2 linked regions of the Frankia alni ACN14a genome follow. The protein of the gene in region 1 interacts with the protein of each later gene in a pairwise test. Links are inferred from orthologs where the notes say so. Each region holds a gene or a part of one and is shown in the gene's direction. Other genes may lie near its edges. The genes, in order: pcrA and lpdA.

The links.
Region 2: the proteins of pcrA (region 1) and lpdA interact in binary tests that used the Escherichia coli proteins (3 or more experiments, as listed by UniProt). The link is inferred for Frankia alni ACN14a from one-to-one orthologs.

The regions. Positions count from the first base shown.
Region 1 is NC_008278.1:1,215,201-1,230,638, forward strand. Bases 6,485-9,605 are described here. They hold pcrA (DNA helicase PcrA), read left to right. Parts: upstream 6,485-6,833; coding sequence 6,834-9,377; downstream 9,378-9,605. Other genes in these bases: FRAAL_RS05015 (threonine ammonia-lyase), read left to right, coding at 6,485-6,641. Outside these bases: FRAAL_RS05005 (sensor histidine kinase), read right to left, coding at 1-3,027; guaA (glutamine-hydrolyzing GMP synthase), read left to right, coding at 3,544-5,148; more of FRAAL_RS05015, read left to right, coding at 5,388-6,484; FRAAL_RS05030 (carboxyl transferase domain-containing protein), read right to left, coding at 10,401-12,002; FRAAL_RS05035 (protein kinase domain-containing protein), read left to right, coding at 12,276-14,252; sucC (ADP-forming succinate--CoA ligase subunit beta), read left to right, coding at 14,700-15,438. UniProt on the Escherichia coli protein: A helicase with DNA-dependent ATPase activity. Unwinds DNA duplexes with 3'-5' polarity. Translocates on single-stranded DNA with 3'-5' polarity. Initiates unwinding more efficiently from a nicked substrate than double-stranded DNA.
Region 2 is NC_008278.1:3,895,474-3,910,629, reverse strand. The notes cover bases 7,868-10,706. They hold lpdA (dihydrolipoyl dehydrogenase), read left to right. Parts: upstream 7,868-8,504; coding sequence 8,505-9,908; downstream 9,909-10,706. Other genes in these bases: FRAAL_RS15755 (Zn-ribbon domain-containing OB-fold protein), read right to left, coding at 10,354-10,706; FRAAL_RS33075 (hypothetical protein), read right to left, coding at 9,922-10,128. In the rest of the region: FRAAL_RS15810 (WD40 domain-containing protein), read right to left, coding at 1-75; FRAAL_RS15805 (class I SAM-dependent methyltransferase), read right to left, coding at 363-1,310; FRAAL_RS15800 (hypothetical protein), read right to left, coding at 1,494-1,679; FRAAL_RS15795 (MFS transporter), read left to right, coding at 1,880-3,493; FRAAL_RS15790 (WS/DGAT domain-containing protein), read right to left, coding at 3,626-5,044; FRAAL_RS15785 (MarR family winged helix-turn-helix transcriptional regulator), read left to right, coding at 5,601-6,119; FRAAL_RS15780 (SDR family NAD(P)-dependent oxidoreductase), read left to right, coding at 6,242-7,063; FRAAL_RS15775 (MarR family winged helix-turn-helix transcriptional regulator), read right to left, coding at 7,092-7,538; more of FRAAL_RS15755, read right to left, coding at 10,707-10,908; FRAAL_RS33555 (hypothetical protein), read left to right, coding at 11,090-11,425; FRAAL_RS15745 (NAD(P)-dependent oxidoreductase), read left to right, coding at 11,952-12,830; FRAAL_RS15740 (shikimate kinase), read right to left, coding at 12,982-13,548; FRAAL_RS15735 (hypothetical protein), read left to right, coding at 13,893-14,252; FRAAL_RS36115 (hypothetical protein), read right to left, coding at 14,340-14,522; FRAAL_RS15725 (LysR family transcriptional regulator), read right to left, coding at 14,628-15,156. UniProt on the Escherichia coli protein: Lipoamide dehydrogenase is a component of the glycine cleavage system as well as of the alpha-ketoacid dehydrogenase complexes.

The DNA.
Region 1 (15,438 bases):
CCGGTCGTCCGCGCGGGCGAACACGTCGCCCGGCCGCGGGGCGACCGGCTCGACCGGATGCCTGGGTGCCTCGTGGTCGGCGCGGTCCCGGAGGTTCGGGCGCTCCCGCACGGGCAGCTTCGGCGTCGCCTCGGGCTGCTCGCCCGTGGCGGGCTCGGCGTCCGTGGGCCGGGGGCGGGTCGGCCAACGGTTGTCCCCGAACGACACGGGGCTCGTGACGTCCGGTGCGGGCTGCTCGCGGCGGGCGGCCGGCCCGCGCCGGTCGATGGCCTCGGTGTCGGGGGTGACCCCGCCGGGTGACGCGCCGCGGGGAGCGGTGCCGCCGGCGGCACCGCCGGGTGGCGTGCCCGTGCGGCCCCGTGGCCCGCTGTCGTGGCCGGGCCGGACGTCGAGGTCGATCTCCTGGCTGTCGAAGTCCCGCGGGCCGCGGTCGTCGTCGGCGGGGCCGTCGGGCGCCCGGTCCTGCGGGCCGGTGCTCGGGAACTGCGCGGCCCGTCGTGCGGTGCCCCCGTCGCCCTCACGTGGCGCGGTCGACGGGGTGGACGCCGTGCCGCCGGTCTCGCTGTCCCGGTCGTTGCGGCCGTCCAGGCCGGGGGAGAACTCCTCCAGACCGAAGTCGCGCCGGTCCGCGGTGGGCATCGGGCCGGTCCGGTCGGAGCCGAGCTGCGCGGCCAGCGGGCCGGTCAGCGGAAACGGACCGGTGTTGGGGAAGCGCCGCGGACCACTGGAGTCGTCGAAGATGTTCTCCCGCGTCGCGGGCTCCGACTCGGGCCGGTGCCCGTTGCTCACCCCGTTGCTCGCGCCGGTACCCGCCGGGGTCGGGGCCCCGTTCGCGCGGTCGGGCGCCACGCCGTTACTCGGCCGCTCGGTGCGTTCCGCGGGCCGTCCGCCGCCGATCGCCGGGGCGGTCGCGGGCCGGTTCAGGGCCGGGGGACGGCCGGGCAGGGCGCCGGCGGCGCTGTCGCCGGTGACCAGCTTCGCGGGCAGCCGGACGACGGCGGTGATACCGCCCGACGCCGACTCCCGCAGCTGGACGCGGATGCCGTGCCGGCCGGCCAGCCGGCCGACGGCGAACAGTCCCATCGTGCGCGACACCGACACGTCAACGACCGGGGGATTGGCCAGCCGCTCGTTGACCCGCTCGAGCTCCTTGGCCGGCATGCCGATGCCCTGGTCCTCGATCTCGATCATCGCGCCGGCGCCGGGGCCGAGGGAATGGCTGGTCACGAGCACCTCGGTGACCGGCGGCGAGTACGAGGTGGCGTTCTCCAGCAGCTCGGCGACGAGGTGGACGACGTCGCTGACACCGTTGCCGGCGATGGACACCGGCGCGGCCGAGGTCTGCTTCACCCGGGTGTACTGCTCCACCTCGGAGATGGCGGCCAGGACCACCTCGTTGAGCGGCACGGGGTGCGTCCAGCGGCGGGCGGTGTCCGTGCCGGCGAGGACCAGCAGGCTCTCGTTGTTCCGCCGCATTCGGGTGGCGAGGTGGTCCAGCTTGAAGAGGTTGGAGAGCTGGTCGGGGTCCTGCTCGCGGTTCTCCAGGTCGTCGATCAGGCGGAGCTGGCGCTCGACCAGCCCCTGGCTGCGGCGGGAGAGGTTCACGAACATCGCGTTGACGTTGTTTCGCAGCGACGCCTGCTCGGAGGCCAGCCGGATCGCCTCACGGTGGACCTCGTCGAAGGCCCGGGCAACTTCACCGACCTCCTCGTCGGTGTTGATACCGACCGGTTCGATCGAGTCGTCGATGTCCTGGTCGGTGGAGTCACGCAGGCGGCGGACGGCCTCCGGCAGCCGGCGGTCGGCGATGTCGAGCGCCGCGGTCCGCAGCGCAAGCAGCGGCCGGACCAGCGACCGCGCCACGACGAGCGCGGACAGCAGGGCGGCGGCGAGGATGAGCACGATGAGCAGACCGGACAGCAGGGCCCGGTGCTGGATGTTGCCGCGCAGGGTGTCGACCCGGTCGTCCACGAGACCCAGGAGTTTGTCCGTGGCGTCGGTGCTGGTGTCGATGGTCTCCTGGGTCGCCCGGTTCCACTTCTCCGACTCGACGACGGTCAGGGGCTGGCCGATGGGCGCGTCCAGGACCTCCTCGACGTAATTCTGGGTGTTGCGGATGTCGCCATTGTTTTCGGTGTCGATTGTCGGGTTGTAGATGGCCTGCTGGGCTGGCCCGGCGACGTTTTCGAGGTCGTCGCGTTCCCGTGACCGCTGCGTCTCGGCCGACAGGAACTCGCGATAGTCACCTTCGGTGAAGACCTGGTTGCTGCCGCGTGGAAGCAGGCCGTAGACGAGGGCCTGCTGCTGCGCGAGGAGTTCCGTCCCCGACATGAGGAAGTAGGCCGTATTGACGCCGTCGTCGAGCTGCTGGTCGTCATTTCCCTGCGGGATGAGCTGGACCAGGTTGATCAGCGAGTCGATGATCGGCTGAAAGGCCGTCTGGACGGCTTTCGGGTCGACAACTCTTTGGATCGTCTGCCGCTTCGCGGGCAGCGAGTCCATCCGGGTCTGGACGTCGTCGAGGGCCCGCCGGACCTCGCCGCCGAAGGAACCGCGCCGTCCGTTGGCCACCGCCTTGTAGGCCTGGTAGGCATCGTTCACCGCCGCCTGGCGGGGCGGGACGGCGGCGTCGTCGCGGGAACCGACCGGGCCGCTCGCCACGAAGCCGGTGCTGTACGTCCGTTCCGTCTGCAGGGCATGGGCGAGCGTCGACGCGGACCGGCCGATCTCGGTGAGATCCGAGATCCGGTTGACGTCACGGGTGCTGGTCAACACCGTGCTGGCCTCGATGGAGGAGTAGACCAGGATCGCGATGACCGGCACGGCCAGAATCGCGATCAGCTTGGTGCGGACCCGCCAGTTGGTGGGGTTGCTGGCGGCGCGACGAAGGCGCACCAGACCGGACCCCGCGGGGTCCGGTGGCGCCGCTGGGCGATCGTCGCGCTGCCCGCCGTCTTCGGTGTCCACGGGCAAACCCGGCGCCGAGGTCGGCTCCGGATCTGCGGCGATGCCCGTGCTGCTGGCCATCGGTTGTCTGCGCACGTACCTTCGCAACCTCTCCGCCAGCCTCCCGGAACACGTCGTACCAGGATGGCTCGGTATCGGGCCCTGATGTCCCTTGCCAGGCACCATAGCGGTACGAAGTCGGCATCCGAAAGGCGCCTACCGTAAGCGCCTTGGTGGCCGCACGCCAGTTGTGGTCACGGCGCACGGAGTCACCGTCTGCGTAACCGTCGCGAAGCCCGACAACGTACGCCCATCGTGACGTAGCGGTTGTCCCGGTGAGTGGCACTGAAGGTGCAAAGCAGGCATCTGCGACATCCGCCGTTACGGGTCTTCGGGGGCGCCGCGATGCGCCGCCGGTTCCCGTGAACGGGCGCCGATGGGCGGCGGCCGGGCCCGGAAGGTCGCCCGAGTAGGCCTGGCCCACAGGTGCCGCAGGGTCCGTAGGCTTGCGGGGTGAGCGAGTTGCAGCGCAGCGATGCTGGTCACGATGTGAGACCGGGGGCCGTGGGCCCGGCGGGGGGCGCCCCGACGGCGCCGGTGGCCAGGCCCGGCACGCCCGCGGGCGCCGGTGCGCCGGGGCATCCCGGCTACGACACGGTGTTGGTGATCGATTTCGGCGCGCAGTACGCCCAACTGATCGCCCGACGGGTCCGGGAATGCCATGTGTACTCGGAGATCGTGCCGTGGGACATGCCCGTGGACGAGATCCTCGCCCGCAGACCGTCCGCACTGATCCTTTCCGGTGGGCCGAAGTCGGTGTACTCGCCGGGAGCGCCTCGGGTCGACCCTGCGTTGTTCGAGACCGGGCTGCCTATTCTCGGCATCTGCTACGGCCACCAGGTGATGGCCCAGGCGCTGGCCGGCTCGGTCGCCCGGACTGGAACGGCAGAGTACGGAGCGACTCGCCTGTCGGTGACCGGGCCGGGCGTCCTGTTCGACGGCCTGCCGGTCGCCCAGCAGGTGTGGATGTCGCACGGCGACTCCGTGACCGCGGCCCCGCCCGGCTTCCGGGTGACGGCGTCCACCCCGTCGACCCCCGTCGCCGCCTTCGAGGATCCGACCCGCCGCCTCTACGGCGTCCAGTTCCATCCGGAGGTGGTGCACAGCGAGCGCGGGCTCGACGTGCTGCGGCACTTCCTGCTGGTGGGTGCGGGCTGCCGGCCGACCTGGACCATGGTGAACATCGTCGACGAGGCGGTGGCGGCGGTGCGCGCCCAGGTCGGCTCGGGCCGGCTGATCTGCGGGCTGTCCGGCGGGGTGGACTCCGCGGTCGCCGCGGCGCTCGTGCACCGTGCTGTCGGTGATGCCCTGACCTGCGTTTTCGTTGACCATGGCCTGCTGCGGGCGGGTGAGGCCGAGCAGGTCGAGCGGGACTTCGTCGCCTCCACCGGCGTCGATCTCGTCCACGTGAAGGCGGCCGACCGGTTCGCCGCGGCGCTGGCGGGCGTGACCGACCCGGAGCACAAGCGGAAGATCATCGGACGGGAGTTCATCCGGGTCTTCGAGGAGTCGGCCCGCGAGCTGGAGGCCCGCGCCGAGGCCGAGGGTGCGACGATCGAGCACCTCGTGCAGGGGACGCTGTACCCCGACGTGATCGAGTCCGGTTCCCCGACCGCGGCGAAGATCAAGTCGCACCACAACGTCGGCGGCCTGCCGGAGGACCTGCGGTTCGGCCTGGTCGAGCCGTTGCGCACCCTGTTCAAGGACGAGGTGCGCCGCCTCGGTGAGGAGCTCGGCCTGCCCGAGGAGATCGTCTGGCGCCAGCCGTTCCCCGGCCCTGGACTCGCCGTCCGCATCATCGGTGAGGTCACCCCCGAGCGGCTCGACGTGGTCCGGGCGGCCGACGAGGTGGTCCGCGACGAGATCCGCCGGGCCGGCCTGGACCGGGAGATCTGGCAGGTCTTCGCGGTGCTGCTCGCGGACGTGCGGTCGGTCGGCGTGCAGGGCGACGAGCGCACGTACGGGCACCCGGTGGTGCTGCGCGCGGTCACCAGCGAGGACGCGATGACCGCCGACTGGGCGCGGCTGCCCTACGGGCTGCTCGAACGGATCTCCAACCGGATCGTCAACGAGGTGGGACAGGTCAACCGGGTCGTCTACGACATCACCTCGAAGCCCCCGGGCACCATCGAGTGGGAGTAGGCCCGAACGCCCGTCGGCGGCAGGCGCCCGGCGGTCCTGACCGCCGCCGGGCGCCTGCCGGTTTGACGTCCGGGCAAGTCCGGAGCACGCTGAACCTGTGACCGTGCACGAGATGGCCATTACTTAGGCGCGCACCCGAGCTCCGGGTCCGCGCGCCAGCCCTTCCGCCCTCTCGGCGGGGGGCTTTTTTGTTGCCGCGGTCACGGCGAGGTGGCCGCACAGCCGCCGGGAGAGGCATCATGACCGCACCAGCCGCAGACGACGACCAACCGACGCCCGGGAGCGGGGACCCTGGGCCCGGCGAGGCCGACCCGGATGTCGAGGCCGACCCGGGCGTCGAGGCCGACCCGGGCGTCGAGGCGGACCTGTGTGCCGAAGCGGATCAGCGTGTCGACGCGGATCTGCGTGTCGAAGCCATCGAGGCGGCGGCCGGGGTGCTCGACGGCGTGGCGCGGCGGACTCGGGTCGTGCCTGATCCCGGCCTGTCGGCCGCGCTCGGCACACCCGTGTGGTTCAAGTGCGAGCACGAGCAGCACACCGGCTCGTTCAAGCTGCGTGGCGCCTACCACCGGGTGGCGACCGCGGACCCGGCGGCGCGAGCCCGGGGAGTCGTCGCGGCCAGCGCCGGGAACCACGCCCAGGGGGTGGCGTTCGCGGCGGCCACCTTCGGCGTCCCGGCGACGATCTTCGTACCGGCGGGGGCGAACCCCGTCAAGGTCGCCCGGACCCGCCGGTGGGGCGCGCGGGTCGAGGAGGTGCCCGGAGGGGTGGAGGCCGCCCTCGCCGCGGCCGCCGACTTCGCCGCCCGCGGCGGGCGCCTGCTCGTGCATCCCTTCGACGATTTGGCCGTGGTGGCCGGGCAGGGCACGATCGGTCTCGAGCTGCTCGACCAGGTGCCGGACCTGGGGACCGTCCTGGTCGGTGTGGGCGGCGGCGGGCTCGTCAGCGGGGTCGCCGCGGCGCTGCGAGCGCGCCGGCCCGGCGTGCGCGTGATCGGGGTGCAGTCGGTGCTGGCCCCCGCCTTCGCCGCCTCGCTGCGAGCCGGTCGGCGGCTCACCGCGGTGGTGGGTGCCGATCTGCCGGGCGCCGCGGCGCGCGGCCGGGGCGTTCCCACCATCCCGGGCAGCCGGCTGTCCGGGCGGCCGGTGCTGCCCCGACCGGCGGCGCGGCCCCGCACGATCGCCGACGGCATGGCGGTGAGCGAACCGGGTGCGCTGACCTTCGCGCTGGCCACCAGGCTGGTCGACGAGGTGGTGACCGTGGACGAGGCCGCCTTCTGGGAGGCGATGGTGCTGCTGCGCCGCGCCGGTCTCGCGGTGGAGCCGGCCGGAGCCGCGCCGGTCGCCGCGCTGCTGCGCCACGGCCGCCTCGTGCAGGGGCCGACGGTGGCGATCCTGTCGGGGGGCAACATCGATCCCGGGGTGGCCAGCCGGGTCAAGTCGCTCGCGGCGGTCGCGACCGACGACGTCGGCGAACTGCGGACCACGGCCTGAGGCGGCCCGCCGGGCGGTGGGCGGCCGAGGTGACCATAAGGTGGCGACACGTGGGTCGGCGACGTCGCGGGCGCGTGGCGCTTCACGGCGGGCCGCTCCGCGGCAGGCCGCCGCCGGTCCGGCCGGGAGGCGGCGCCTCCCCGGCGAGCCCGGCTCCGACCAGTCCGGCGTCGAACGTACGATCGAGGTCTGATGAGCACTCTGTTCGGTGAGTCCCCCCGTGCCTTCGGCGAGTCGGCCGCGGGCGTCGGCGGTGGCGTGCCCTACGACCTGTTCGGCCCGGCGGTGCTCGCCCCGTCCGCGGGCGGCGACGCAGGCGGCGGGGCACCCAGGCTCGATGCCGAGGGCCTGCTCGACGGGCTCAATCCGCAGCAGCGTGCCGCCGTGGTGCACATCGGCGCGCCGCTGCTGGTCGTGGCGGGCGCGGGCTCGGGCAAGACCCGGGTGCTGGCCCATCGCATCGCCTACCTGCTGGCGGCCCGGGGCGTGCGGCCCGGGGAGATTCTGGCGATCACGTTCACGAACAAGGCCGCAGCCGAGATGCGGGAGCGGGTCGGCGCGCTGGTGGGCCCGCGGGCGCGGGCGATGTGGGTCAGCACGTTCCACTCGGCCTGCGTGCGCATCCTGCGGTCGGAGGCGAAGCGGCTCGGCTACGGGTCCTCCTTCTCCATCTACGACGCCGCGGACGCGCAGCGGCTGATCACGCTGGTCACCCGGGATCTCGACCTCGACCCGAAGCGGCACCCGGCGCGCGGGCTGGCCGCGCAGATCAGCAACCTGAAGAACGAGCTGATCGACTGGGAGGCCGCCCGGGACCGGGCGAGCAGTCACCAGGAGCGCACCCTCGCCGAGGTGTACGCCGCCTACCAGCAGCGGCTGGCCCAGGCCAACGCGCTCGACTTCGACGACCTGATCATGATGACGGTCAACCTGCTCCAGGCGTTCCCCGACGTCGCCGAGCACTACCGGCGCAGGTTCCGGCACGTGCTGGTGGACGAGTACCAGGACACCAACCACGCCCAGTACGTCCTCGTGCGGGAACTCGTCGGCCAGCCCGCGCACGCCGACGCCGACGCCGACGTGCCAGGGCCGGGGGCGGCGGCGGACGCGGCGGTGTCGACCGTCACGTGGGCGTCGGGCGCCGTGCCGCCCGCCGAGCTCTGCGTCGTCGGTGACGCCGACCAGTCGATCTACGCCTTCCGCGGGGCGAACATCCGCAACATCGTGGAGTTCGAGGAGGACTTCCCCGACGCCGCGGTGATCCTGCTGGAGCAGAACTACCGTTCCACCCAGACCATCCTGTCCGCCGCGAACGCGGTGATCGCGCGCAACAACCAGCGCAAGGCGAAGCGGCTGTGGTCCGACGCGGGCGACGGGGAGAAGATCGTCGGATTCGTCGCGGACAACGAGCACGACGAGGCCGCCTTCGTCGCCGAGGAGGTCGACCGGCTCACCGACGCGGGGCTGGCCCGGCCCGCGGACGTCGCGGTGTTCTACCGGACCAACGCGCAGAGCCGCGTCTTCGAGGAGATCTTCGTCCGGGTCGGGCTGCCCTACCGGGTCGTCGGCGGGGTGCGCTTCTACGAGCGCCGCGAGATCCGCGATCTGCTCGCCTACCTGCGGGTGCTGGCCAACCCGAACGACACGGTGAACCTGCGCCGCATCCTCAACGTGCCGCGGCGCGGCATCGGGGACCGGGCCGAGGCGGCGCTCGCCGGCTTCGCCGAAGTCGAGCGGATCGGGTTCGCCGCGGCGCTGGAGCGGGTCGGCGAGGTGCCGGGGATCGCCACCCGCTCGGCGAAGGCGGTGCGCGAGTTCGCGGCGTTGCTCGCCGAGCTGCGCGCGATCGAGGCGGACGGACCGGTCGCCGTCGTCGAGGCTGTCCTCGAACGCACCGGCTACCTGTCCGAGCTTCTTGCGGAGGACACGGTCGAGGCCCAGGGCCGGGTGGAGAACCTGCAGGAGCTGGTCGGCGTCGTCCAGGAGTTCACCGAGCGCAACCCGCAGGGCACTCTCGCCGAGTTCCTCGAACAGGTCTCACTGGTCGCCGACGCCGACCAGGTTCCCACCGATGACGGCTCCGACGGCGTCGTCACCCTCATGACCCTGCACAGCGCCAAGGGCCTGGAGTTCCCCGTCGTCTTCCTCACTGGCCTGGAGGACGGCGTCTTCCCGCATCTGCGGACCCTGGGCGACCCCACCCAGTTGGAAGAGGAGCGCCGCCTGGCCTACGTGGGAGTCACCCGGGCCCGCTCCCGGCTGTACCTGACCCGCTCGGTCGTCCGCAGTGCCTGGGGCCAGCCGGCGTACAACCCGCCGTCGAGGTTCCTCGGTGAGGTGCCCGACGCGCTGGTCGACTGGCGTCGTCTCGTCGAGGCGGCGCCGGAGCCGGCTGCGCGCCCCTGGGGCGGCTCCGGAGGGTCCGGGCCGGGCGGGTTCGGGTCGGGCGGGTTCGGGTCGGGCTCGGCGGGGCAGGGCGCCGGCCGGGCGGGCGGCGGGAGCGCGCCGGCCCGCAAGCCGCTGCCGAACTCACCGTTCGCCGGCCGCGGCCGTCCCTCGGCGCGGCCCGTGCTGGAGCTGCGCCAGGGCGACCGGGTGACCCACGACAGCTTCGGCCTCGGAGTCGTCGTCGCCACCGGTGGGGTGGGGGATTCGGCCGAGGCGACGATCGACTTCGGTGCGGACGCCGGGACCAAGCGCCTGCTGCTGCGCTACGCCCCGGTCGAGAAGCTCTGAGTCCCGCGCACGCAGCTCGGACCCCTGGTCGGGAAGCTCCGAGCCCTGGTCGAGCAGCTCTGACTGCTCCGGCGCCGTCGTCCCTGCCAGCCAGCCCGCAACCCGGCGCGTCACCGCCCCGTTGAACGCCAGCGAGTGATGACCGAGCCCGGGGACGGTGACGTTCACCGCGTCCAGGTCCGGATGGTCGATCGCGGCCTGGGCCGGGCGGACCACCGTGTCCCGCCCGGCGGCGACCGCGACGAACCGCGTCCGGCATCCCGGCGCCGGGCGGCCGAGCTCGACCAGCAGCGGCGAGCCCGGCCGTAACTGGGCGAGCAGGGGATACGGCAGCGCCCGGGGTACCAGCTCGGCCAGGCGGGTGCCGCCGTGCGGGGTGGCGAGGGTGATCAGAGTGTCGACCTGCCGGTCACCGCCCAGCCGCTGGACGTGGTAGCGGGCGACGAGGCCGCCCAGGGAGTGGGCGACGACATGCACGTGGCCGCCGTCGCCCGCCGCGGCCGTCACCGCGGCGGCGAGCACCCGGGCGCCGTCCTCGACGGTGGTGGTCCACAGAGGCAGCTCGACCGCCCGCACCCGGCGAAAGCCCCGGCGGCGTAGCTGATGGTGCAGGCGGGTGAAGATCGACCGGTTGTCGACCAGCCCGTGGACCAGCAGGATCGGCGTCCCGGCCGCGGCGGGCGCGCGCACCAGCAGGCCGCGCTGCAGCGGCGGCAGACCGTCGAGAGAGTACGGTTCGTCGTCCCGCTCCGGCTGGCGGCGCAGCGCGCTCGCCGGATAGAGGGCCAGGTGGGCGGCGACCCAGGCGGTCTCGACGGCGAGTCCGCGGGCGTTGTCCCCGGTGGCGCGCAGCCCCGCGACGAGCGCGCGGCGGGTCGGTGCCTGTCGGGGTGCTGGTGGTACCGGCTCGCCGATGGCCGATCACCTTCCTTCGTCGCGCCGTCGAGGCGTCACGCTGTTGCCGGGTGGACCCGTGCGTGTTCGCCCGACCTCGTCGGGATCGGATCGAGAAACGCAAAGAGATTACAGACTGTCACGTAGTTCTGTCGACCAGCGCTGCTGGCGGCGTTCCCGCCGCTGCGCCGGGTCCTGCCAGGAGACCTCGGCGAGCAGCCCCGCGGCCGCCTGCGCCACCTGGTCCGCGGTCGTCGCGGGCAGCAGGCAGTCGGCGAAACCGAGTCGGTACAGATCCGTGGGACGCAGCCCCGCCCGGTCCGCCGCCTGCTCGACCGGGATGCGCAGGGTCGTCGCGGCGCCCTCCGGGGAGAGCGCGGTGAAGTAACTTTCCGGAGTCATAATCACCATATCGGTGACCGCTGCGGCGAGGGCGCCGCCCGACCCGCCCTCGCCGAGCACCACCGACACGGTCGGGGAGGGGCAGGCCAGGACCGCCGCCATCGCATCCCCGATCGCCGCGGCGATCCCGGCGGTCTCGGCGTGCGCGCCGCCGGCCGCGCCCGGTGTGTCGACGAGCGTGACCAGCCCGACCCCGAGCTTGCCGGCCAGCCGGGCGGCCCGGGCAAGCAGCCGGTACCCCGCCGGGCCCGGCGCGCTGCCGCGTCGGGCCCCGACCGCGACGACCACCGCGCGCATCCCGCCACCGCCGTGCGGCGCGGCCCCTGCACCGGCACCGGCCCTGGCGCCGGCACCGGCACCGGCCCCCGCACCGGCACCGGCCCCGGCCCCTGCGCCGGCACCGGCGTCAAGCAGGGCACCCAGGCGGGCACCGACCAGCGGATCGGGCCCGACGAGATCGACCCCGTCGGGCAGCAGGGCGCGCAGCACCGTCGCACCGTCCGCCCGCTGCGCGGTCCGGGCGGCCATCACCTGCTCCCAGCCGGAACGGGCGGCCACCTTGTCGAAACCCACCGGCAGATCGGTCCGGGCCGTGCGTACCGGCGGCCTCCCCGGTGCCGGCGGGCCCGGCGGCATCGGCGGCCTCGCCCGGGCCACCGGTTCGATCGGGCCCGGCGGGGTCAGCGCGCGCAACGCCCGGCGTAGCCAGTCCGCGACGCTGTCGGGTGCGGGCGCGGCGTCGACGAGGCCGGCGGCGAAGGCGGACGCCGCCGTGTGGCTGCCGGCGGGCGGCGGCGTCCCGGTCGTCGCCGCGACCACGCGGGGACCGGCGAAGCCGACCGTCGCCCCGGCGACGGCGCAGCGCAGGTCGCAGCGCGAGCCGATGGTGACCCAGACCCCACCGGTCGTCGGCTGGTCGGCGACGGCCACGTGGCCGACCCCGGCCGCGTCGAGGGCCGCGAGGGCGAGGGCGGCGCGGGGCAGTCCGACGAGTCCGGCGACACCCTCCTGCAACCGGGTACCGCCGCTGCGCAGGAACGACACCAGCGGCCGGCGGCTCGCGACCGCTGCGGCCGCCGCCTCGGCGAAGCCGGCGGCGTCCGCCTCGCCGAAGCTGCCGCCGTGGACGGCGAAGTCCCAGACCGCCGCGACCGCCGGCACTCCCGCGATCAGGCCGGCACCCCACCTAAGCGCCGGCCGTCCGTCGTAGTCCGGCCAGCCGAGACGGTTGACCGCGGGGGCGGCCGACGGCCTCAAGGTGATGCCGGCGAGCAGGTCCGTCCGCCAGTCGGCGGACGTCTGCCGCCCCGGTCGGCTGTCACTGTCCATGTCCGCATCTTGGGGCCGACAGCGGCCGTGTCGATGGCCCGGACGGCGGCGGTGTTGCAGGACACGCCGCACCGGGACGCTCACCGGCGGCACCCCGAGCGATGCTCGGATGTCTCCCGACGCCGGAAGGGAAGGGACATTTGTGACCTACCGTGCAGTCTGCTTCACGGCAGTCAGCGACATACCCTTTCGTTCACAGCCCCCTGAGTGGGTGGGTGCCCGCACCACACCCGCGAGATCAGTTCCCGCGAGATCAGTGGAGTGAGGAGAGGGATGCTCACACCGCTGCTGGAGGACGACCCCCGCCAGATCGGCCCGTACCGTCTGCAGAACCGCATCGGCGCCGGGGGGATGGGGACCGTCTATCTCGGCTTCACCCCGGAACAACATCCGGTCGCGGTGAAGGTGGCTGCCGAGGAGCTCGCCGAGGACGTCGAGTTCCGCAGCAGGTTCGAGCGCGAGGTGCACGCGGCGCTGCGGGTGCGGGGCAATGCGGTCGCCGCCGTGCTCGACGCCGACACCGAAGCCCCGGCGCCGTGGATGGTCACCGAGTACGTCGAGGGCATCAGCCTGGCCGAGGCGGTCCGGGCTCGGGGCCGGTTGGAGAACCATCTCGTCCGCGGCCTCGCGGTCGGGCTGGCCGACGCGCTGGTCGCCATCCATGCCGCGGGCGTCGTGCACCGCGATCTGAAGCCGTCGAACATCCTGCTGGCGTGGGACGGGCCGAAAGTGATCGATTTCGGTGTCGCCCACATCAGCGACAGCAGCACGCTGACCCGCACCGGGCACGTGATCGGGACTCTGGCCTGGATGTCACCCGAGCAGATGCGCGGGGACGCGTCGGACTCGTCGGCGGACATCTTCGCGTGGGCGAGCTGCGTGACGTACGCCGCGACCGGCCGCCACCCCTTCCACGCCGAGACGCCGGACAAGCTCGCCCTGCGCGTACAGCGGGACACGCCGGACCTCGACGCCCTGCCCGCCTACCTGCTCACGTCGGTCGCCGGGGCCCTGTCCAAGATCCCCCGACAGCGGCCGACCGCCTCCGCCCTGCTCGCCTCACTGGTCGGCCGGGAGGTCCAGGGGGTGACCGAGGCCGACGCCGTCGCGGGTGACTTCCTCGAACGGACCTGGACCGGCACGGCCCGGGCAGCGAGCGACGGTCTCACCGTCCTGCCCGCCGGCGAGTGGTCCGGCGCGGACCGCGCGCGGGCCGCCGACGGCCCCGAGGGGGACGGACGGTCCGACCCCGCCCCGTCGGGTGGCGGGCGGCCGTCCGCCGCGGGTGGCTGGTCGCCCTCCGTCCAGGGGCCGCCGCCCGCCTCCGGCCCCTGGCCGGTCGGCCCGCCGCCCCCCGCGTCCGCGTTCCGGCCCGCCGTCTCGCCGCCGCCGACGATCCCGCCGCCACCGCCGCTGCCGGCCTCCCGTCTGACCCCGTTGCCGCCCGCGCCGCTACCGCCGTCCGCGCCGCCGCCGTCCACGCCGCCGGCCCCGAGGCCTTCGGCCGCCAGGGTTCCCCCCGGGGCCTCCCCGCCCGCCGGATCCCAACCGGTCGTCTCGCCCTGGACCTACGACATGGACGAACCCGATTCGCGGGCGCCCGTCCGGCCCCGGCGCGAACCTCCGCCTGACCCGCACGCCGCGGGCGAGACCCGCCCGCGATCCCGGACGGACCAGGCGGAGGACACCATCCGGCCGCCGGACCCGACCCCGCCGGCGCGGCCGCCGGATCCGTCGGAGTTCCAGGTGTGGATCAGGCCCGCGAGTGCGGCGTCGTCGTCGGCCCCCTCGTCGTCGGCCCCGCCGTTGTCGCGCCGGGTGTCGTCGAGCCCGTCGTCGAGTCGGGCGCCGACTCGCCCGACACCAGCGCCGCTGCCTGCCTCACCGCCGCGCCGGTCGGCCGCGGCGGCGCCGGGCGGGATCGCCGCGGCGTCGGGTGGCCGCGGGCACCGTATTCCCGTGGCGGTGGGTGGTGGGGGCGGGGAGGGCTCGGACGCTCGCCGGTTTCCGCCCACCACCCCGGTGGAGCACGGGCTCAACGGTCGGGCGTTGCTGTCGGTTGTCCTGGCCCTGGGTTGGCTGTTCGGGGTGGGCAGCGTCGCCGCGATCGTGGTCGGCTCGATGGCCCAGGCCCAGATCCGTCGGCACAACCAGCGGGGGCGACGGCTCGCCGCCGTCGGGATCGCGCTGGGTTGGACCGGAATCGGGCTGACGGTCGTCAGTCTGCTGATCGTCCTCGCGCTGCGGTGAATTCCGCGCCGATCCGGCCGGAGCGGCCAGAAGGTCGACCACGATCGGTGTTGTTCCCGTGTGATTTCTGACATATATCCGATGGTCAACTCCGTGACCTCGGCCACGGCAGCTCGCGGTGCCGCGTGCGGTGGTCACGCTCAGCGTCTTTTCTCGTACGCATGATCCGTCCCCGCGCGACGTGCGGGTGCCGCTCGGGGCGCGATGTGCACCTCATTTGTCCTGTATCGATGGGCCTGACGTGGGCACCCGGCCAGCCGAGCCCGGGCGATGGCACCATCGACGGCCCCGGCCGGACCCGGTGCCACCCGGCTTGTCGCCGCCGCCGGCCGCGCACGGGGGCACTCCGCGTGACGCGCGCCGTAACCGCCTCGTCAGTAGGCTCGCAGGCGTTCTGTGCCCCCCTACGTAACCCAACCCGTACGACCGCATCCGACTGGACGGACCGTGGATCTCTTCGAATACCAGGCGAAGAAGCTGTTCGCCGAACATGGCGTTCCGGTGCCCACCGGGAAGACGGCGACCACCCCTGAGGAGGCGCGCGCGATCGCCACCGAGCTCGGTGGCAAGGTGGTCGTCAAGGCGCAGGTCAAGGCCGGCGGCCGAGGCAAGGCCGGCGGTGTCAAGGTGGCCGACGGGCCGGATGACGCCTTCGCGAAGGCGACGGCGATCCTCGGGATGGACATCAAGGGCCACACGGTCCACTCGGTGCTCGTCGAGGAGGCCAGCAACATCGCGGAGGAGTACTACGCCTCCTTCCTGCTGGACCGGGCGAACCGGACCTTCCTCGCCATGGCCTCCCGCGAGGGCGGCATGGAGATCGAGGAGGTGGCCGCGACCAACCCGGACGCGCTGGCCCGCATCGCGATCGACCCGCTGACCGGCGTCGACGCGGCGAAGGCCCGCGAGATCGCGGTTGCCGCCAAGCTGCCCGAGACCGCGCTGGACGGGGCCGCCGAGCTGCTGGCGAAGCTGTGGACCGTCTTCGTGAAGTCGGACGCCACCCTGGTCGAGGTGAACCCGCTCATCCTCACCGCTGACGGTCGCGTCGTCGCGCTCGACGGCAAGGTCAGCCTCGACGAGAACGCCGACTTCCGGCACCCGGAGAACGAGGCGTTCGTCGACGTCTCCGCGGTGGACCCGCTGGAGCAGAAGGCCAAGGAGAAGGGCCTCAACTACGTCAAGC
Region 2 (15,156 bases), 2.7 Mb from region 1 along the record:
CAGGACCGCATCAACCGCCGCCCGCACAAACGACCGGACCTGCGGGTACTCGGCCAGCTCGCTGGTGTGACTCACAAAGACGCTACCCACAGAGACCACAACCGGCAGATTACCGTGATCGCCGCAGCTCGATGAGTCCAGGGATATCCGGCGAATCACCCCCTCGAGAGCGGGGAGGGCTTCCCCACCAACGTCTACGTCCGCGAGGACGCTGTCCTGCCCGCACTGGACACGTGGCTCGCCCGCGCCCTGTCCCGCCCCCACTCACCGACACCATCAATCGGCGGCCTGCGGTCCCTGATCGCCTTTCGCCGGAAGCGGCGGGGGCGGGTGCCGGGCCCAGCCGGGGCGGCCCGCGGAGCTCATGCGGGGGGCGGGACGCGGTCGGCCACGAGGATGCGGCCGTTGCGCAGCGAGCGGCGGTGCTGGATCGGGGTGCCGAGGTCCTGGGCGAGGGTGAGCAGGGAGTCGTCCCGGGTGACCGCGAAGCCGCGGACGCCGACGGCGCGGCGCAGCGCCGCCGGTGTCCACACCGAGCGGTTCGGCTCGCGGGTCATCGGATTCGCCTGCCTGGACAGGGCGCTGAGCAGGCGCGCCGCCCCTCGGCCGAGCGGCGCCGAGGGTGCCGGGGTGTGGTAGTGCACGATCAGCCGGCTGCCCGCGGCGGAGCGGTCGCCGACGATCCGCAGGGTGCGGGCGACCTCGCCGCGGGTGAGGTAGGGGACGACGCCCTCCCAGATCCAGATCGTCGGGACCGACCGGCGGTGGCCCGCGGCGGCCAGCGCCGCGGCGAGGTCGTCCCGGCTGAAGTCCACGGGCACGAAAAACGGCGGCGTCCCCGCCGGCGCCAGCTCCCCGGCCCGCTCGCGTTTGTCGCGCTGCGACGCCGGATGGTCGACCTCGAACACCGGCGTGGCGGCGAGCTCCGCCATCCGCCACGCCCGCCCGTCCAGCCCCGCCCCCAGGATCACGACCTGCGCCGCGCCAGCGGGCACCGGGTCGGCCGCGCCGACCACGCCGAGGGCCGCATCAGAGGCGGGTAACGCCTGGCGCACGGCGTCGTCGATCGCGACGGTGCGCGGCGCCATCACCTCGCCACAGGCGCGCACCATCTCGAAGGTCAGCCGCGGCCCCCAGCCCGCCGGCGTGGCCCCGGACCGCACCTCCTCGACGATGCCCCGCTCGGCGGCGAGCAGGAACGCCATCGCCGTCGGATCGTCGAACCGGCCGGGGGCGAGCCGCTCGTGGGCGACGGCCCGTCCCTGGCAGACCATCACCGCCGTGCGGCTGGCGCCGCCCGTGCCGCCCATCGGCCGATGGCCTCTCCCCCGCGGCCGTCCCGCGGCAGAGCCCTGTGCCCTCATCGCGCACCTCCCTCGCCCTCCCCCGCCGTCCGCGGCCCACTCCGCCAGGCGGCCCGCGCATCGACGACGCGGGAGTTCCGGCCCTCATCGTCGCAGCTTGCACGACCCGCCGGCCCGGTCAGGGTCCCTTCACACCACCTCGGGCGGCCCGTCCCGCTCACCGCCCGCCGCGGGCCCGCGGCCGTCGGGCTGCGGATGGCGGCGGTGGTCTCCGCCGGCCAGCACGAAGATTCCACTGGCCACGGCGAGGACGATGGCGACGATCCGCCCGGCGGTGTCGTCGAAGATCCCACCGATGGCATCGAAGATCTGCACGACCGCGGTGCTTCTCGACGGCGATGATCACTAGACGGCGGTGCCTTCCCGACCGCGGTGCCTGGTCGGCGGAGCGTGGGATATCGGCGGCGGAAGCGGGCAGAGAGCCGAAGGCCAACGTCATCCGCGGGGCCGGCAGGGGCGGTCGGAACCGGCGGCGGCGGACGGCGCGCACGCAACCGCGACGGTGTGGAGGTGGCATGCCCGGCAAGGACAGCGGCGGGTTGGGGACGATCCGCACGGCGATTCCGGCCCGACTCGACCGTCTTCCCTGGGCCCGGTTCCACTGGATGATCGTCATCGGGCTGGGAACGGTGTGGATCCTCGACGGGCTCGAGGTGACGATGGTGGGCGCGGTGGGTTCGCGGCTCACCGAATCGGGCAGCGGAATCTCGCTGTCCGCCTCCGACATCGGCACCGCGGCCGCGATCTACGTGCTCGGCAGCTGCCTGGGCGCCTTGTTCTTCGGTCAGCTCACCGACCGTTTCGGCCGGAAAAAGCTGTTCTTGCTGACCCTGGGCGTCTACATCGTGGCGACGACGGCGACCGCGTTCTCGTGGGCGCCGTGGTTCTTCTTCCTGACCCGGTTCCTCACCGGCGCCGGAATCGGCGGTGAATACGCGGCCATCAACTCGGCGGTCGACGAGCTGATCCCGGCGCGGGTGCGGGGACGGGTCGACCTGCTCATCAACGGCTCCTACTGGCTGGGTTCCGCGGCGGGCTCGGCGCTGACCGTGTTCTTCCTGTCCGAGCGCCTCTTCCCGACCGAGATCGGCTGGCGGCTCAGCTTCGGCCTCGGCGCAGTGCTCGGACTGGTCATCCTCGTCGTGCGCCGGCACGTGCCGGAAAGCCCGCGCTGGCTGTTCATCCACGGCCACGCCGACGACGCCGAACGGATCGTCGGCGACATCGAACACACCGTCGAGGCCGAGACGGGCACCCGGCTCGCCAGCCCGGACAGGCAGATCACCGTCCGCCAGCGCACGGTCATCCCGCTGCGGACGATCGCCTCGACGGCGTTTCGCACCTATCCCCGCCGCGCGGTACTGGGACTGGCGCTGTTCGTCGGCCAGGCCTTTCTCTACAACGCGTTCACCTTCGACCTGGGCACGATGCTGACGACGTTCTACGGGGTGAGCTCGTCGGCGGTGCCGGTGTTCCTCGTCGTCTACGCCCTGGGCAACTGCGCCGGCCCGCTGCTGCTCGGCCGGCTGTTCGACACCGTCGGACGCAAACCGATGATCGCGGCGACCTATCTGGCCGCGGCCGCGCTGGCGGTGCTGCTCGCCGTGCTGTTCGCCGGCGGCGCGCTGACCGCGTGGACGTTCCTGCTGCTGGTGGCGGTCACGTTCTTCTTCGCCTCGGCGGGGGCGAGTTCGGCGTACCTGACGGTCAGCGAGATCTTCCCGATGGAGACCCGGGCGCTGGCGATCGCGTTCTTCTACGCCGTGGGCACCGCCGTCGGCGGCATCACCGGCCCGCTGCTGTTCGGTCACCTCATCGACACCGGCCGCACCGGGCCGGTGATGGTCGGTTTCCTCGTCGGCGCGGCGGTGATGGCGGTCGGCGGTGTCGCCGAGCTGCTGTTCGGCGTGGACGCGGCCGGCCGTTCCCTGGAGGACATCGCCGCTCCGCTCACCGCCGCCCCCGACGCCGCCGACGCCGACGTCGACGCCGCGGCCGGTGAGAAGGGTGAGAAGGGTGAGAACGGCGGCGAGCCGTACCCCGACGAGCCGACCCGTGCCGGCGGCGCGGACCGGTCCGGGCTGCCGGGCGCGGCCCTGGCATCTCCCGGGAGGGCCGGGTCCGCGTAGCGGCCCGGGCGCGTCGGCCGCCGTCGCGCCGCCCTCGCTTCCAGGGGCGGGCATGTGCCGACACGCCGCGCACGCCCGCCCCAGGAAGCGCCCGCATCCCGGCGGCGGGGATGCGGGCCACACACACCAGACCTACCGGGCCCGCGGCCCCGCGTCGCGCTGAACCGGCACCCGCACGCCGCCGGGCGGCGTCGATCGGCCGAGCTCGGTGAGCTCCGCCAGCCACAACTGGGCGAGACGCTCGTGGTTCGGCACACTGTCGCTGGCCGCGAACGTGATCCCGATGCGGTCCCCAAGACCGAACAGCGCCACCGACAGGTGCTGGCGTCCGACGAGCAGCGGCCCCGTGCCGATCAGGTCGGTGACCGTGCGTCCGGCGACGGCCAGCGGCCCGCGGATCGTGCGGGCGTTGGTCGCCACCATGGCCAGCTCCCGGGTGCGACCCCCGAAGCTCGCCGCATACGACAGCATGCGGGGGGTGGCCCGCGCCGCCACGGCGGGGAAGTGGTGATGCTCCACCACGCCCATCCCGCCCTCCTTGAGTCGACGGGTCACCTTGGCGATACGGGCCAGCCGCCGGGCCGGCTCCGGTTCTCCGCACGGCAGCGCGATCCGCACTCCCGAGGTGTAGTTCGACAGCACGTTCTGGTCGGCGGCGATGCGGATACTGACGGGCATCAGCGCGTGGACGGGCCGGGAGTCCTCCCGCCACTCCGGCAGCGACCACGATCGCACCGCCCCGGCGAGGGCGGCCAGGTAAACGTCGTTGACCGAGGCGTCGTGCCGGCGGGCGACGTCCCGCATCGGCCCGAGCTCGGTGGTGATCCAGGTGTGGCGCGCCGGACCCACCGGCTGACCGCCCCAGGCGTCCAGGACGCGCGTCGGCGACAGGCAGCTCAGACCCCGGCTGACGAAACGCAGGTAGTCGCCGGCCTGCGGACGGGGAATCGACGCGGGCAGTCCCAGGTCGGGCTCGTCCTCGCCACCGAACAGCAGGTGCAGCGACCGGTAGAGGGCCGCGCCGTCCTGGGCGATGTGGCTGGTCCGGTAGACGACCACGGCGCCCGCGGTCCCCCGCTCGCACAGCAGATAGAGCATCCACGGCTGGGCGCTGGTGTCGACGGGACGCCTGGCGATCGCGTCGATGGCGGCACGGATGCGCCGGTCACCGATCGCGTCGCCGCCGAGCAGGCCGGCGACCTCCGCGGCACTCGGCAGCTCCATGGCGACGACGCGCTCGTCGACCTTCATCTCCGGGTCGCTGACCCAGTGGGTCTCGTGCACCGTGGAGCGGCGGTCGGCCGGGCGGACCGTGACCGTCTCCAACCGGTCGGTCAGCATCCGCGCCCGTGGTGCCCGCAGCCGTTCGGCGACGTGGGCCCGCAGGTCCGTCAGCTCCACCGGCCCGTCGAGGAACAGCACCGCGCCGACATCCTGGTATTCACCGGGATTGAGCCGGTGGAAGGCAAGATAGGCGCGGTCCCCCGCGGTCAGCGGGCGGGCGAACGCCCGGTTGTAGCCGGTCTTCGAGACCGTGTCGAGGAGGGTCATCAGGCGCGCCCCCAGCCCGTCGCCGGGCATTGGGTGCAGGCCTTGACAACGCGATCAACAATGTTAGCAGATCGACGCACGGATGCGTCGTGGATACCTGTACCCATGTACCTGTTTATCCGCGGGCCGATCAGCCCATCCAGCCTTGTGTCGTACGTCTCCACACGGATGGGCAGGATGGGCGAGAACGATCCCGCCGGAGGGCACGACCAGCACGATAAATGCAGGTGGGCGCGGGTCCGGAACGGTACCGACACCGGGCCGGGACATCAACACGAATGGGCTACGGTGCTACCGCGACCGGGGTTACACGAATTCCCTCGATAGACGCGTGCCCATTCCTGGCCGGTGCGATCGGGGGATACCCGGACCCTTGCGAGGTGGCCGTCGTGAAGATGCGTCGCGATGGTGCGTGGCCATGGTGCGTCGTGCGGATGCGCCGTGAGAGGCGCCGTGAGAGGCGCCGTGCGGATGCACAGTGAGAGGCGCCGTGCGGATGCGCCGTGAGAAGGCGAGGTGGGACGAGCCACCCTCGCGGTGCCGGTAGCGTGGCGGGATGGACGCAGCCCCGGCGACCCCCTCCGGGCACGACGAGGCCGGCGACTCGCCGTTGGCCCGCCTCGAGGTGGCGCTGTCGGCCCTGGTGCGCTGGAGCGAGAGCAGGCACATCCGGCTGCAGGTGACGCGGCGGTCCGGCTGCGAGCTGTCCGCCAGCGAGCTGCGGCTGCTGGAGCACTTCGACGCCGCCGGGCCCATGCGGGTCTCGGACATCGCCTCGTGCCTGCACATCGACATCTCCACCGTCTCGCTCCAGCTGCGCGCGCTGCGCCGCGACCACCTGGTGGAGCGGCTCGCCGACGCGCAGGACCGCCGGGTGGCCGTGATCATCATCACCGCGAAGGGGCGCGAGGTGGTGCGCCGGGTACGACTGGCCCGCCGCGAGCTGCTCGGCGAGGTCTTCGCCCAGACCGGGACGGTCGACCTCGACCAGGCGGCGCGGGTCCTGCTGCAGGTCCAGACCCACATGCGCCAGGGCGTGATCGACGGTGCCGGCGGCGGGTCGTCCCCGGCCTGACCTGCGCGTCGTCCACGGTTGCGCGGTCCGATGACCGGCACGGTTGCACGACGTCGGGCCGGGATGCTTTTATTCATCAAAATTGTCGGGAAGGCGATGGGCGCAGCCGGAGAGGGGACGCGATGAGGACGATGGTGATCACCGGCGGAACCGACGGCATCGGTCGGGCCCTGGCGGACGTCCATCTCCACCGTGGCCACGCCGTGCTCGTCGTGGGCCAGAGCGCCGAGAAGGGTCAGCGGTTCCTCGACGCCGCACGCGAGCTCGGCGCCGGCGACCGGGCCCACTTCGTGCGGGCGGATCTGAGTCTGATCAGCGAGAACACCCGGCTGCTCGAGGAGATCGGTCGGGTCTTCCCCGCTGTCGACGTCCTGGTGCTGGGTGCGCGCTACCACCGGTCGGTGCGCACGGAGACGCCCGAGGGCCTGGAAAGCAATTTCGCGCTGTTCTACCTGAGCCGCTTCCTGCTCAGCCACGGGCTGGCGGCGTCGCAGGAACGCGCCGAGACACCGATCGTCCTCAACGTCGCGGGGCCGGGGGGAACGGGACCGGTCCAGTGGGACGACCTGCAGCTGCGCCGGCACTACCTCGGAACGGGGGCACTGGGCCACGGCGGTCGGCTCAACGACCTGCTGGGCGCCGGATTCGCCACCGTGCACCCGGACAGCCGGATCAGGTACATCCTGTTCCATCCGGGCGTCGTGTCGACCAGCTTCGCCGGGGAGTACGACCGGGTCACCGCCGCGCAGGTCGCCGGGCTGAAGGTGTCCGGCAAGTCGGTGGCCCAGAGCATCGACCAGATTCTGCCCTGCCTCGACCGTCCCCCGGCCGAGCCCCTGAGCGCCTTCGTGGAGGGCAGGCGCCTCGACGTGGACACCCCGTACTTCGACCGCGATGACGCGGCCCGCCTCCACCAGATCACCGAGAAGCTGCTCAGCGCCTGATCCACCCGCGCACACGGCGGCGACCCACTCATCCGAGCTCGTCGCGCAGCTCCCAGACGAAGCGCTCCAACCCGGCGACGAAGGCCTCGGCCTCGGGCGCCGACCAGCCGACCAGGCGGCGGCCGAGCAGCTCGGCGAGACGCCGGCGCAGCAGGCCGACCACCTCCTCGCCGTCCTCGGTGAGGCTGAGCAGGGTGCCGCGCGCGTCCGGGTCGGGACTGCGCCGCAGCAGGCCCCCGGCCTCCAGCCGGCTGGCATACCTGCTGGTACCCGACCGGTCCAGGCCGATCTCCCGACCGAGCTGCACCGCGTTCGCCGGGCCCATCCTGGCCAGTCCGCTGAGCAGCGGATACGACGAGATGTCGAGCCCGCGGCCGATCCCGGCGACGAGGTCGGCATACAACCCGAGCCTCGTCCGCCGCTGGAGCAGCTCACCGAGGGCTGCCTCGAGGCGTTCTCCGCGTTCCGTCTCCACTCGCCCAGGTTAGCGTGCAAGTCGCACGGGAATCGGCTAGCCTCCCCTCGAAGCGTGCGATTTGCACGCCCGAACGTGCAGACACGTCGCGGGGAGTCGCCATGGTCCAGCAGGCCAGCCCGCCGCTGGTGACGGCGGAGCCGGGGAAGGCCGACAGTCGCCTGGTCGCCGCACTGCTGCTCGGCGCCGTGCTGCCGCTGCTCGACAGCACCATCGTCAACGTCGCCCTCGATCGCCTCGCCACCGCCTTCGACGTGTCGGTCACGACCATCGGCTGGGTAGTGACGGGCTACGCGATGGCCGCCGCCGTCGCCATCCCCGGCACCGGCTGGGCCGTGCGCCGCTGCGGCGGACGCCAGGTCTGGATGGCCGCGCTACCTCCAGGTCGTCGGCTACTTCCCACTCGCCACCGGCACGGTGCTCGCCCTGCAGGGAGTCGGCGCGTTCGCCGCCCGTTCCGCCAGCAGGCGACTGACCTCGCGGCTGGGTACCCGGACAGTGGTGCTGGCCGGGCTCGCCCTGGCCGCCGCCGGCACCCTTCCCTTCGGCGTCACCGACGGGCCGGCCGACGCAGTACTGCTCGCGGCCGGCCTGCTCGTGCGCGGCGCGGGAATCGGCATCGTCACGGTCCTCACCCTCGCAGCGGCCTACCACGGCCTGAGCCGCCACGAGATCGGCCACGCCAGCGGGGCGAGCCGGATCCTGATCCAGCTCGGCGGCGCTCTCGGCGTCGCCGGAGTCACGACGCTCCTCGCCGGCCAGCTCGGCTCCCCCGGGGCGCCGACCCACGTCGCCTTCGCGCACACGTTCTGGCTGCTGATCGCCAGCATCCTGGTCGGGCTGCTGCCCGCCCTCGCGCTTCCCGGACGAGCCGCCGAGGATGGCTGACCCGGGCGGCCGACGGGTGTGACCGAACGCCGGGTGGGCGGGAATCCGGGGGCCGGCCGGCATCGTTACGCTGCCCTTGTGAGCGAACATTTCGACGTAGTGGTGCTCGGTGCGGGTCCGGGCGGGTATGTGGCCGCGATCCGGGCCGCCCAGCTCGGTCTGACCACGGCCGTGGTCGAGGAGCGGTACTGGGGCGGGGTGTGCCTGAACGTGGGCTGCATCCCGTCGAAGGCGCTGCTGCGCAACGCCGAGCTCGTGCACACCCTCACCCACGAGGCCAAGACGTTCGGCATCTCCGTCGACGGATCGATCACGGTCGACTACGGCGCGGCGTTCCAACGCAGCCGGAAGGTCGCGGACGGCCGGGTCAAGGGCGTCCACTTCCTGATGAAGAAGAACAACATCACCGAGTACTCCGGGCGCGGCACGTTCGTCGACGACCACACCCTGTCGGTCACCGGCGCGGACGGCGCGACCAGCACGGTGACCTTCGACCACGTCATCATCGCCGCCGGCGCCACGCCGCGACTGCTGCCGGGCACGTCGCTGTCCGAGCGGGTGGTCACCTACGAGCAGCAGATCCTCAGCTCCGAACTGCCGCGCAGCATCGTCATCGCGGGCGCCGGGGCGATCGGCGTCGAGTTCGGCTATGTGCTGCGCAACTACGGCGTCGACGTCACGATCGTCGAGTTCCTCGACCGGGTGGTGCCGCTGGAGGACGCCGAGGTCTCCGCCGAACTCGCCAAGCACTACAAGAAGGCCGGCATCACGATCCTGACCTCGACCCGGGTCGACTCGATCGACGACTCCGGCGACACGGTGAAGGTCACCGTGACCGGCTCCGACGGCGTGTCGAAGGTGCTGGAGACGGAGAAGGTGCTCCAGGCGATCGGCTTCGGGCCGAACGTCACCGGCTACGGGCTGGAGAACACCGGCGTGGCGCTGACCGAGCGCGGCGCCATCGACGTCGACGGCTACTGCCGCACCAACGTCCCGCACATCTTCGCCATCGGCGACGTGACGGCCAAGCTCATGCTCGCCCACGCCGCCGAGGCCATGGGCATCATCGCCGCGGAGACGATCGGCGACGCCGAGACCTACCCGCTGGACTACGTGATGATCCCGCGGGCGACGTACTGCCAGCCGCAGGTCGCCAGCTTCGGCTACACCGAGGCGCAGGCCCGCGACGCCGGCTACGACGTGAAGGTCGCCAAGTTCCCGTTCTCGGCCAACGGCAAGGCGCACGGCCTCGGCGAGACCGCCGGCTTCGTGAAGATCCTCAGCGACGCGAAGTACGGCGAGCTGCTCGGCGCGCACCTCATCGGCCCGGACGTCACCGAGCTGCTGCCCGAGCTCACCCTCGCCCAGCGCTGGGACCTCACCGTCGCCGAGCTCGCCCGCAACGTCCACGCCCACCCGACGCTCGGCGAATCGGTCAAGGAGGCGCTGCACGGCCTCGCCGGCCACATGATCAACTTCTGATCCGGCCGGTCCCTCAGCGCAGCGGTGGCGGCGGCTCGGCGGAGACGCCGACCGCCTCAACGCGATCACCCTCGTCGACGCGCGTCACCTGCGCGCCGACGGCATCACCGCGAACGCCCTGTCCCCCGGCTTCTGCTCCACCGACCTCAACGGCCACACCGGCCACGACACCGCCGACGAGGGCGGCGCCCGCATCGCCGCCCAGGTGCTCGCCCGCCACGAGGAAGGTTCAGGCCTGTTCCTGAGCGAGAAGGGTGGCACCTGTCCCTGGTGACCGCGTGGACCGCTCGCCGTCAGGGGAGAGGCCCTGGTGCCGCGTCCCGCCGAGCGCGGCATGCCGGCTGTCCAGAGGGCATCGGTGTCCGATTTATCCCTCCGGATAGGCGACAGCGGCCGACGCGGGCCTTCCGCACTCCGCCAACTTGATCACAGGAAGATGCTCGGACTAACGAGCCCCGGTGGCCGCCGGTCGGCGCGGGCGGAAGAGGACGGTGGGGGTGTCCGCGCCGGGGCGGGCGTGGAAGGCCGCACGGACGGGTTGGCCGACCTTCGCCTCCCCCGGCGCAACCCCGTCGAGCCGGCCGGGCAGCCGGATCCCCTCGTCCAGGGTGACCAGCGCGAGGACGTACGGCGGGCGGCCGGCGAAGGCGGGCACGCTGGGATGGCGGATGACGAGGTAGCTCTCGACGACGCCGGTGCCGGCCGCCGGCGCGAAGTCGGTCGGCCCCGCGCAGTGCCGGCAGCGTTCCGGGCGCGGTGGCAGCCAGCTCCGGCAGTCGAGGCAGCGGGACAGCACGAACCGGTCCTCGCGCAGCGCGGCCCACAACGGGCCGGTGCCGTCCTCCTCGTCCTCATTCTCGGATGGTGGCCCGGGCGATACCGCGCGATCCCCTTCACCCGCCGCGTCCCCGCGTTCGGCGTCCTCACCCGACGTGACTGGCGCGCCTTCCGCTGCTGCCGGTGCCGTCCCGGCCGCGGCCTCCCCGGAACGGTCTGCCACCGCCGGCAGAACCGCGGCCCGCACATCCCCGTCGAGGTCCGCCCCGGTGGCAGAGCGGGCGGTCCTGGCAGGCGCGCCGCTGTCCCCCGCGTCCGGGCGGTCCGGGGGGTCCGCGGCCTGCCGCGGTTCCGCCCGGTCCGCTGGCGGCGGCGATTGCGCGTTCCACGAATCCGCACTCGGCGTGACCACACTCGGCGAATCCACCCTGGGTGCGGCCACGGTCAGCGAGGCCGCGGTCGGCGGGTCCGCGCTCGGTAGGGCCCCGATCGGCGGGTCCGCGTTCGGTGGCGCCGCGTTCGGTGGCGCCGCGTTCGGTGGGGCTGCCGGCGACCCGCCGCGGGTGTCGGCGGTCGCGGGGGGTGGGGCGGGTGTGGGAGACGGCGGGGTCGTGGTTCGGGTCGAAGGGATGATCCTGACCGACGGGACTCTGGTGGACGGGTGGATGGCGGGCGGAGAGCCGGCCGAGGACGGGTCCGGCGGGCGGGCGACCGGGCGAAGGACGCGCACATGGGGTTGACCGCTGATCATCTGCTCCGCACCGCCGTTCTCACGATCCTCCGACTGTCGCCGGCGCCGTCGGGGCCCATCCCCGCCGGTGACGAGCGTCGCCGCGGGCTCGCCGCCCCTGCCGGCGGCCAACGCCCGACCACGCCCACCACACCATGGTGGTTCATCCGATGGAGCTACGCCTCAAACACGGACTCCCCGTGCGAATCCGATCGGGCAGGCACGCGGGCGTGCCGCAAGAAGGGCCCGCCGGTGGCGGGCAGGTCGACCCGGTCGACCGTCTATCCTGGATCACAGATCCTGGACCGCGGCTTTCGGTTCACGGCTTTCGGTTCACGGTTTTCGGGTCACAGCTTTCGGGTCACAGCTTGCGGGTCACAGCTTGCGGTTCACACAGCGTGGATCAGGGTGTTCGAGTCACGATTTCGGATCGTATTGCGTCGCCGACGTCACGTGCGTCAGGGCCCGGGTTGCCGGCAGGACGCCGGGTACACCGCCCGGGTGGCGCCGCGAAGGGGGATGCCGGGGTGGTGGCGGTGGCGATTGTGAGCCCCGGCGCGATGGGCTCGGCGCTGGGGCGCGGCTACGCCGAAGGCGGCGCCCGGGTCCTGGCCTGCGTGGCGGGCCGCTCGCAGCGGACCCGCGCGCTCGCGGACGGGCTGGATCTCGTCGACTCTCTCGACGCGGCGGTCGAGGCGGCGGACGTCGTGCTGTCGGTGGTGCCGCCGGGCGAGGCCCTCGCCGTGGCCGGGGCGATCCGCCGGTCGGCCGCCGCGGCGGGGGTGACCCCGCTGGTCGCCGACCTCAACGCGGTCTCCCCGGCGACGCTCGCGCGGGTGGGGCAGGCCCTGGGCGGGCTGGACCTCGTCGATGGGTCGATTTCCGGGCCGCCGCCGCGGGCCGCCTCCACGCGGGCGCGCACCCGGCTGTACCTGAGTGGTCCGCGGGCCGGTGAGATCGCCGCGCTGGCCCATCCTCGGCTCGAACCGCGCGTCCTGGCGGGTCCCGTGGGTGCCGCGAGCGCGCTGAAGATGAGCACGGCGAGCCTCTACAAGGGACTCGCCGCCCTCTTCCTGCAGGCGACCGCGGCGGCGCAGCGGGCCGGGGTGCTCGACGCGATGCTCGACGACGTGGCGCCGACGTTCCCGGCCCAGGTCGCCGAGCTCGGATCGTGGCTCGCGCTGTCGGCGAGCAAGGCGGACCGCTACGTCACCGAGATGCGGGAGATCGCCGCGACCCAGGCCGCCGCGGGCCTGCCGTCGGAGCTGTTCGAGGCGATGGCCGTGGTGTGGGAGCGGGTCGCGGGCTCGCCGCTCGGTGCGCTGAGCCCGGAGCAGGCCGCCGGCGTGACGGACGCCGCCGCGGTGATCCGCGCCCTCGGCCTGCCCGCCGCCGGGTTCCCGCCCGAGACCTGAGAACCGAACCCGAACGCGAACCGAGCCCGACCCCGAACCGAGACCGAGACCGAGACCGGCTGGCTGTCCCACCCCGGCGCCCGGACCCGCAACCCGCGCGGTGGGTGCGGGCACGACGTGCACAGCCGGCGCCGCGTCCGCGCGTCGGAGTTCAGCCGGCGCCGACGAGGCGGGCGAGCTCGGCAGCGATCTCGTGCGGTTCGCGGCCGTCGGTGTCCACGACGTGCCCGACGCGGCGGTAGACGTCGTCGCGGGCGGCGAACATCTCGTTCAGGGTGCTCAGCAGGTCGCCGTCGAGCCAGGGCCGGCCCTGGCCGCGGCCGACCCGGCGAGCCAGGGTCCGCGGGGTCGCCCGCAGGTAGACGACGCGGCCGGCGTCGACGATGCGGCCCAGGTCGTCGGGGTTGTCGGCGATGCTGGCCGCGACCCCGGCGACATACGGCGCCGGGGTGTCGAGCAGGGCGTGAAGCTGGCGCGACTCCTGGTCGTGCAGGGCCGCGCGGCCCAGGTCGGCCAGGGCGGGCGCGTCGAGTCCGGTCCGCTGCTGGAGCAGGGCGTCGTTGTCCAGGTAGGGCCGGCCGAGCCGGGCCGCGAGCGCCCGGCCCACCGTCGACTTGCCCGATCCCATCAGCCCGACGAGGAAGATCCGCTCGCTGCCGTCGCCGCCGGCGGCGGCGCTCCGCTCGGCAGCCGGTACGGACCGGGATGACGACGACATGGGACCCGTGTACCCACCCGCGGAAGCGGGTGAACACGGCACGAGGGCATCGACCGCGCTAAGTGGCCGGGGCGGGGCGAGACCGGCCGGGACGGGGCGTCACCCGATGAGACGCGGCCAGGACAACCACAAAGGGGTGACCGGCGATTCCTTATGGCTCGTTTTTCCGTATTACATTGTGCCGCCGACGCCCATTCGGGACGCTTCCGATTGTGGTGTCTGATGCCCGGAGCTGGGTGCAGACATTCTCATTCAACGTCGGCTTGGCGCTGGCCGAACCAGCTGCGGTAGCGTCCCTCTCGCGCCCTCAGCGCGTTCGGATAATGACCGGAAGGATCACAAGAATGACCCAGCAGGACCAGCAGCAGCAGCGCCAGCAGGTGGAGCAGCAGCTGCGCCAGAACTGGCGGCAGATCCGCTACCGCATCCTTGACCAGTTCGGTCAGGTCAGCACGGCGGATCTCGACGCCGCGACCGACATCGAGGACCTCGTCGCGCGCATTGCCGACAAGACGCACCACAGCGAGCGCTACGTCGAGAACCGCCTGCGCGAGCTGGCGGGCGTCGGTGGCGGCCAGGGCGGAATCGGCGGCCAGGGCGGAATCGGCGGCTCCGGCGAGCGCTTCGGCGGCGGCCAGCAGGGTAACCAGGGCAACCTCGGAAACCAGGGGAACCAGGGCCAGCCGTTCGGTGCCCAGCAGTAATCTGGTAACCCGGTCCGACCAATCCTGGCGCGCCGTTCAGTAACCGGCGCGTCGCGCAGCTTTCCTTTCGCTACTCGGCGCGCATGCTCAGCGCGCGCCGAGTAGCGATCTGAGCTCCAGCAGATCGTCGATCAGCTTGGCCGTCTCCGCGTTCCGGGGAAGCCGGCGGAGTTCTTCCAGCATCGCGTCGGTCTGCGCCATGCTGGGAATATCGTCAACGGACGCGGCTATCGCCACGATTTCGGCGTCGGGACAAGCTCCTGTCTGCATGCCTCAGAGTTGCACACGGGCATTCACTCAAAATTAACTCAGGATTCCTCCGCGTTAAATCTTCCACCGATCCCGGCACGGGGAGTGAGGGTCCGGCCCGTGATGTCACGGTCCGTGGCGCCCAGCTGACCCCGTGAGCCACGCGTGGTCGGCGGCGGGAAGCCAGTGGCGGCCGGGAGCGTACTCGAGCCAGCGACGGCGGGCGGCGGTCTCGGCGAAGGCGCGCAGCAGGCTGCGCCCCGCGGCGCACGGCTCGCCCCGCCACAGCAGCGACCACGCGTACAGCGGGGTCGGCTCCACCAGCCGCACCCCCCGCAGGCCGGCGTCGGCGGGCAGCACCATCTCCGCGGGCAGCACGCAGACGTAGCGGGGGTCCGCGCGCGGACGCTCCAGCAGCGGTTCGAGGCCGAGGTTGACCGCGGCCGCCTCGGCCGCGATCCCGAACCTGCCGGCGAAGCGGCGCAGGAAGTCGAGCCGGTCGAGGGCCGCGGGACACCACAGCACGCTGCCGCGCAGATCCGCGGGCCGCACCCGCGCGCCGCCGGCCAGCGGATGGGCGGGGTGCAGGACCACGTCGAGAGGCTCCAGGCGGACGAGCCGGTGGGCGAAAGCCGGTGCGAACTCCCCGCCGGCA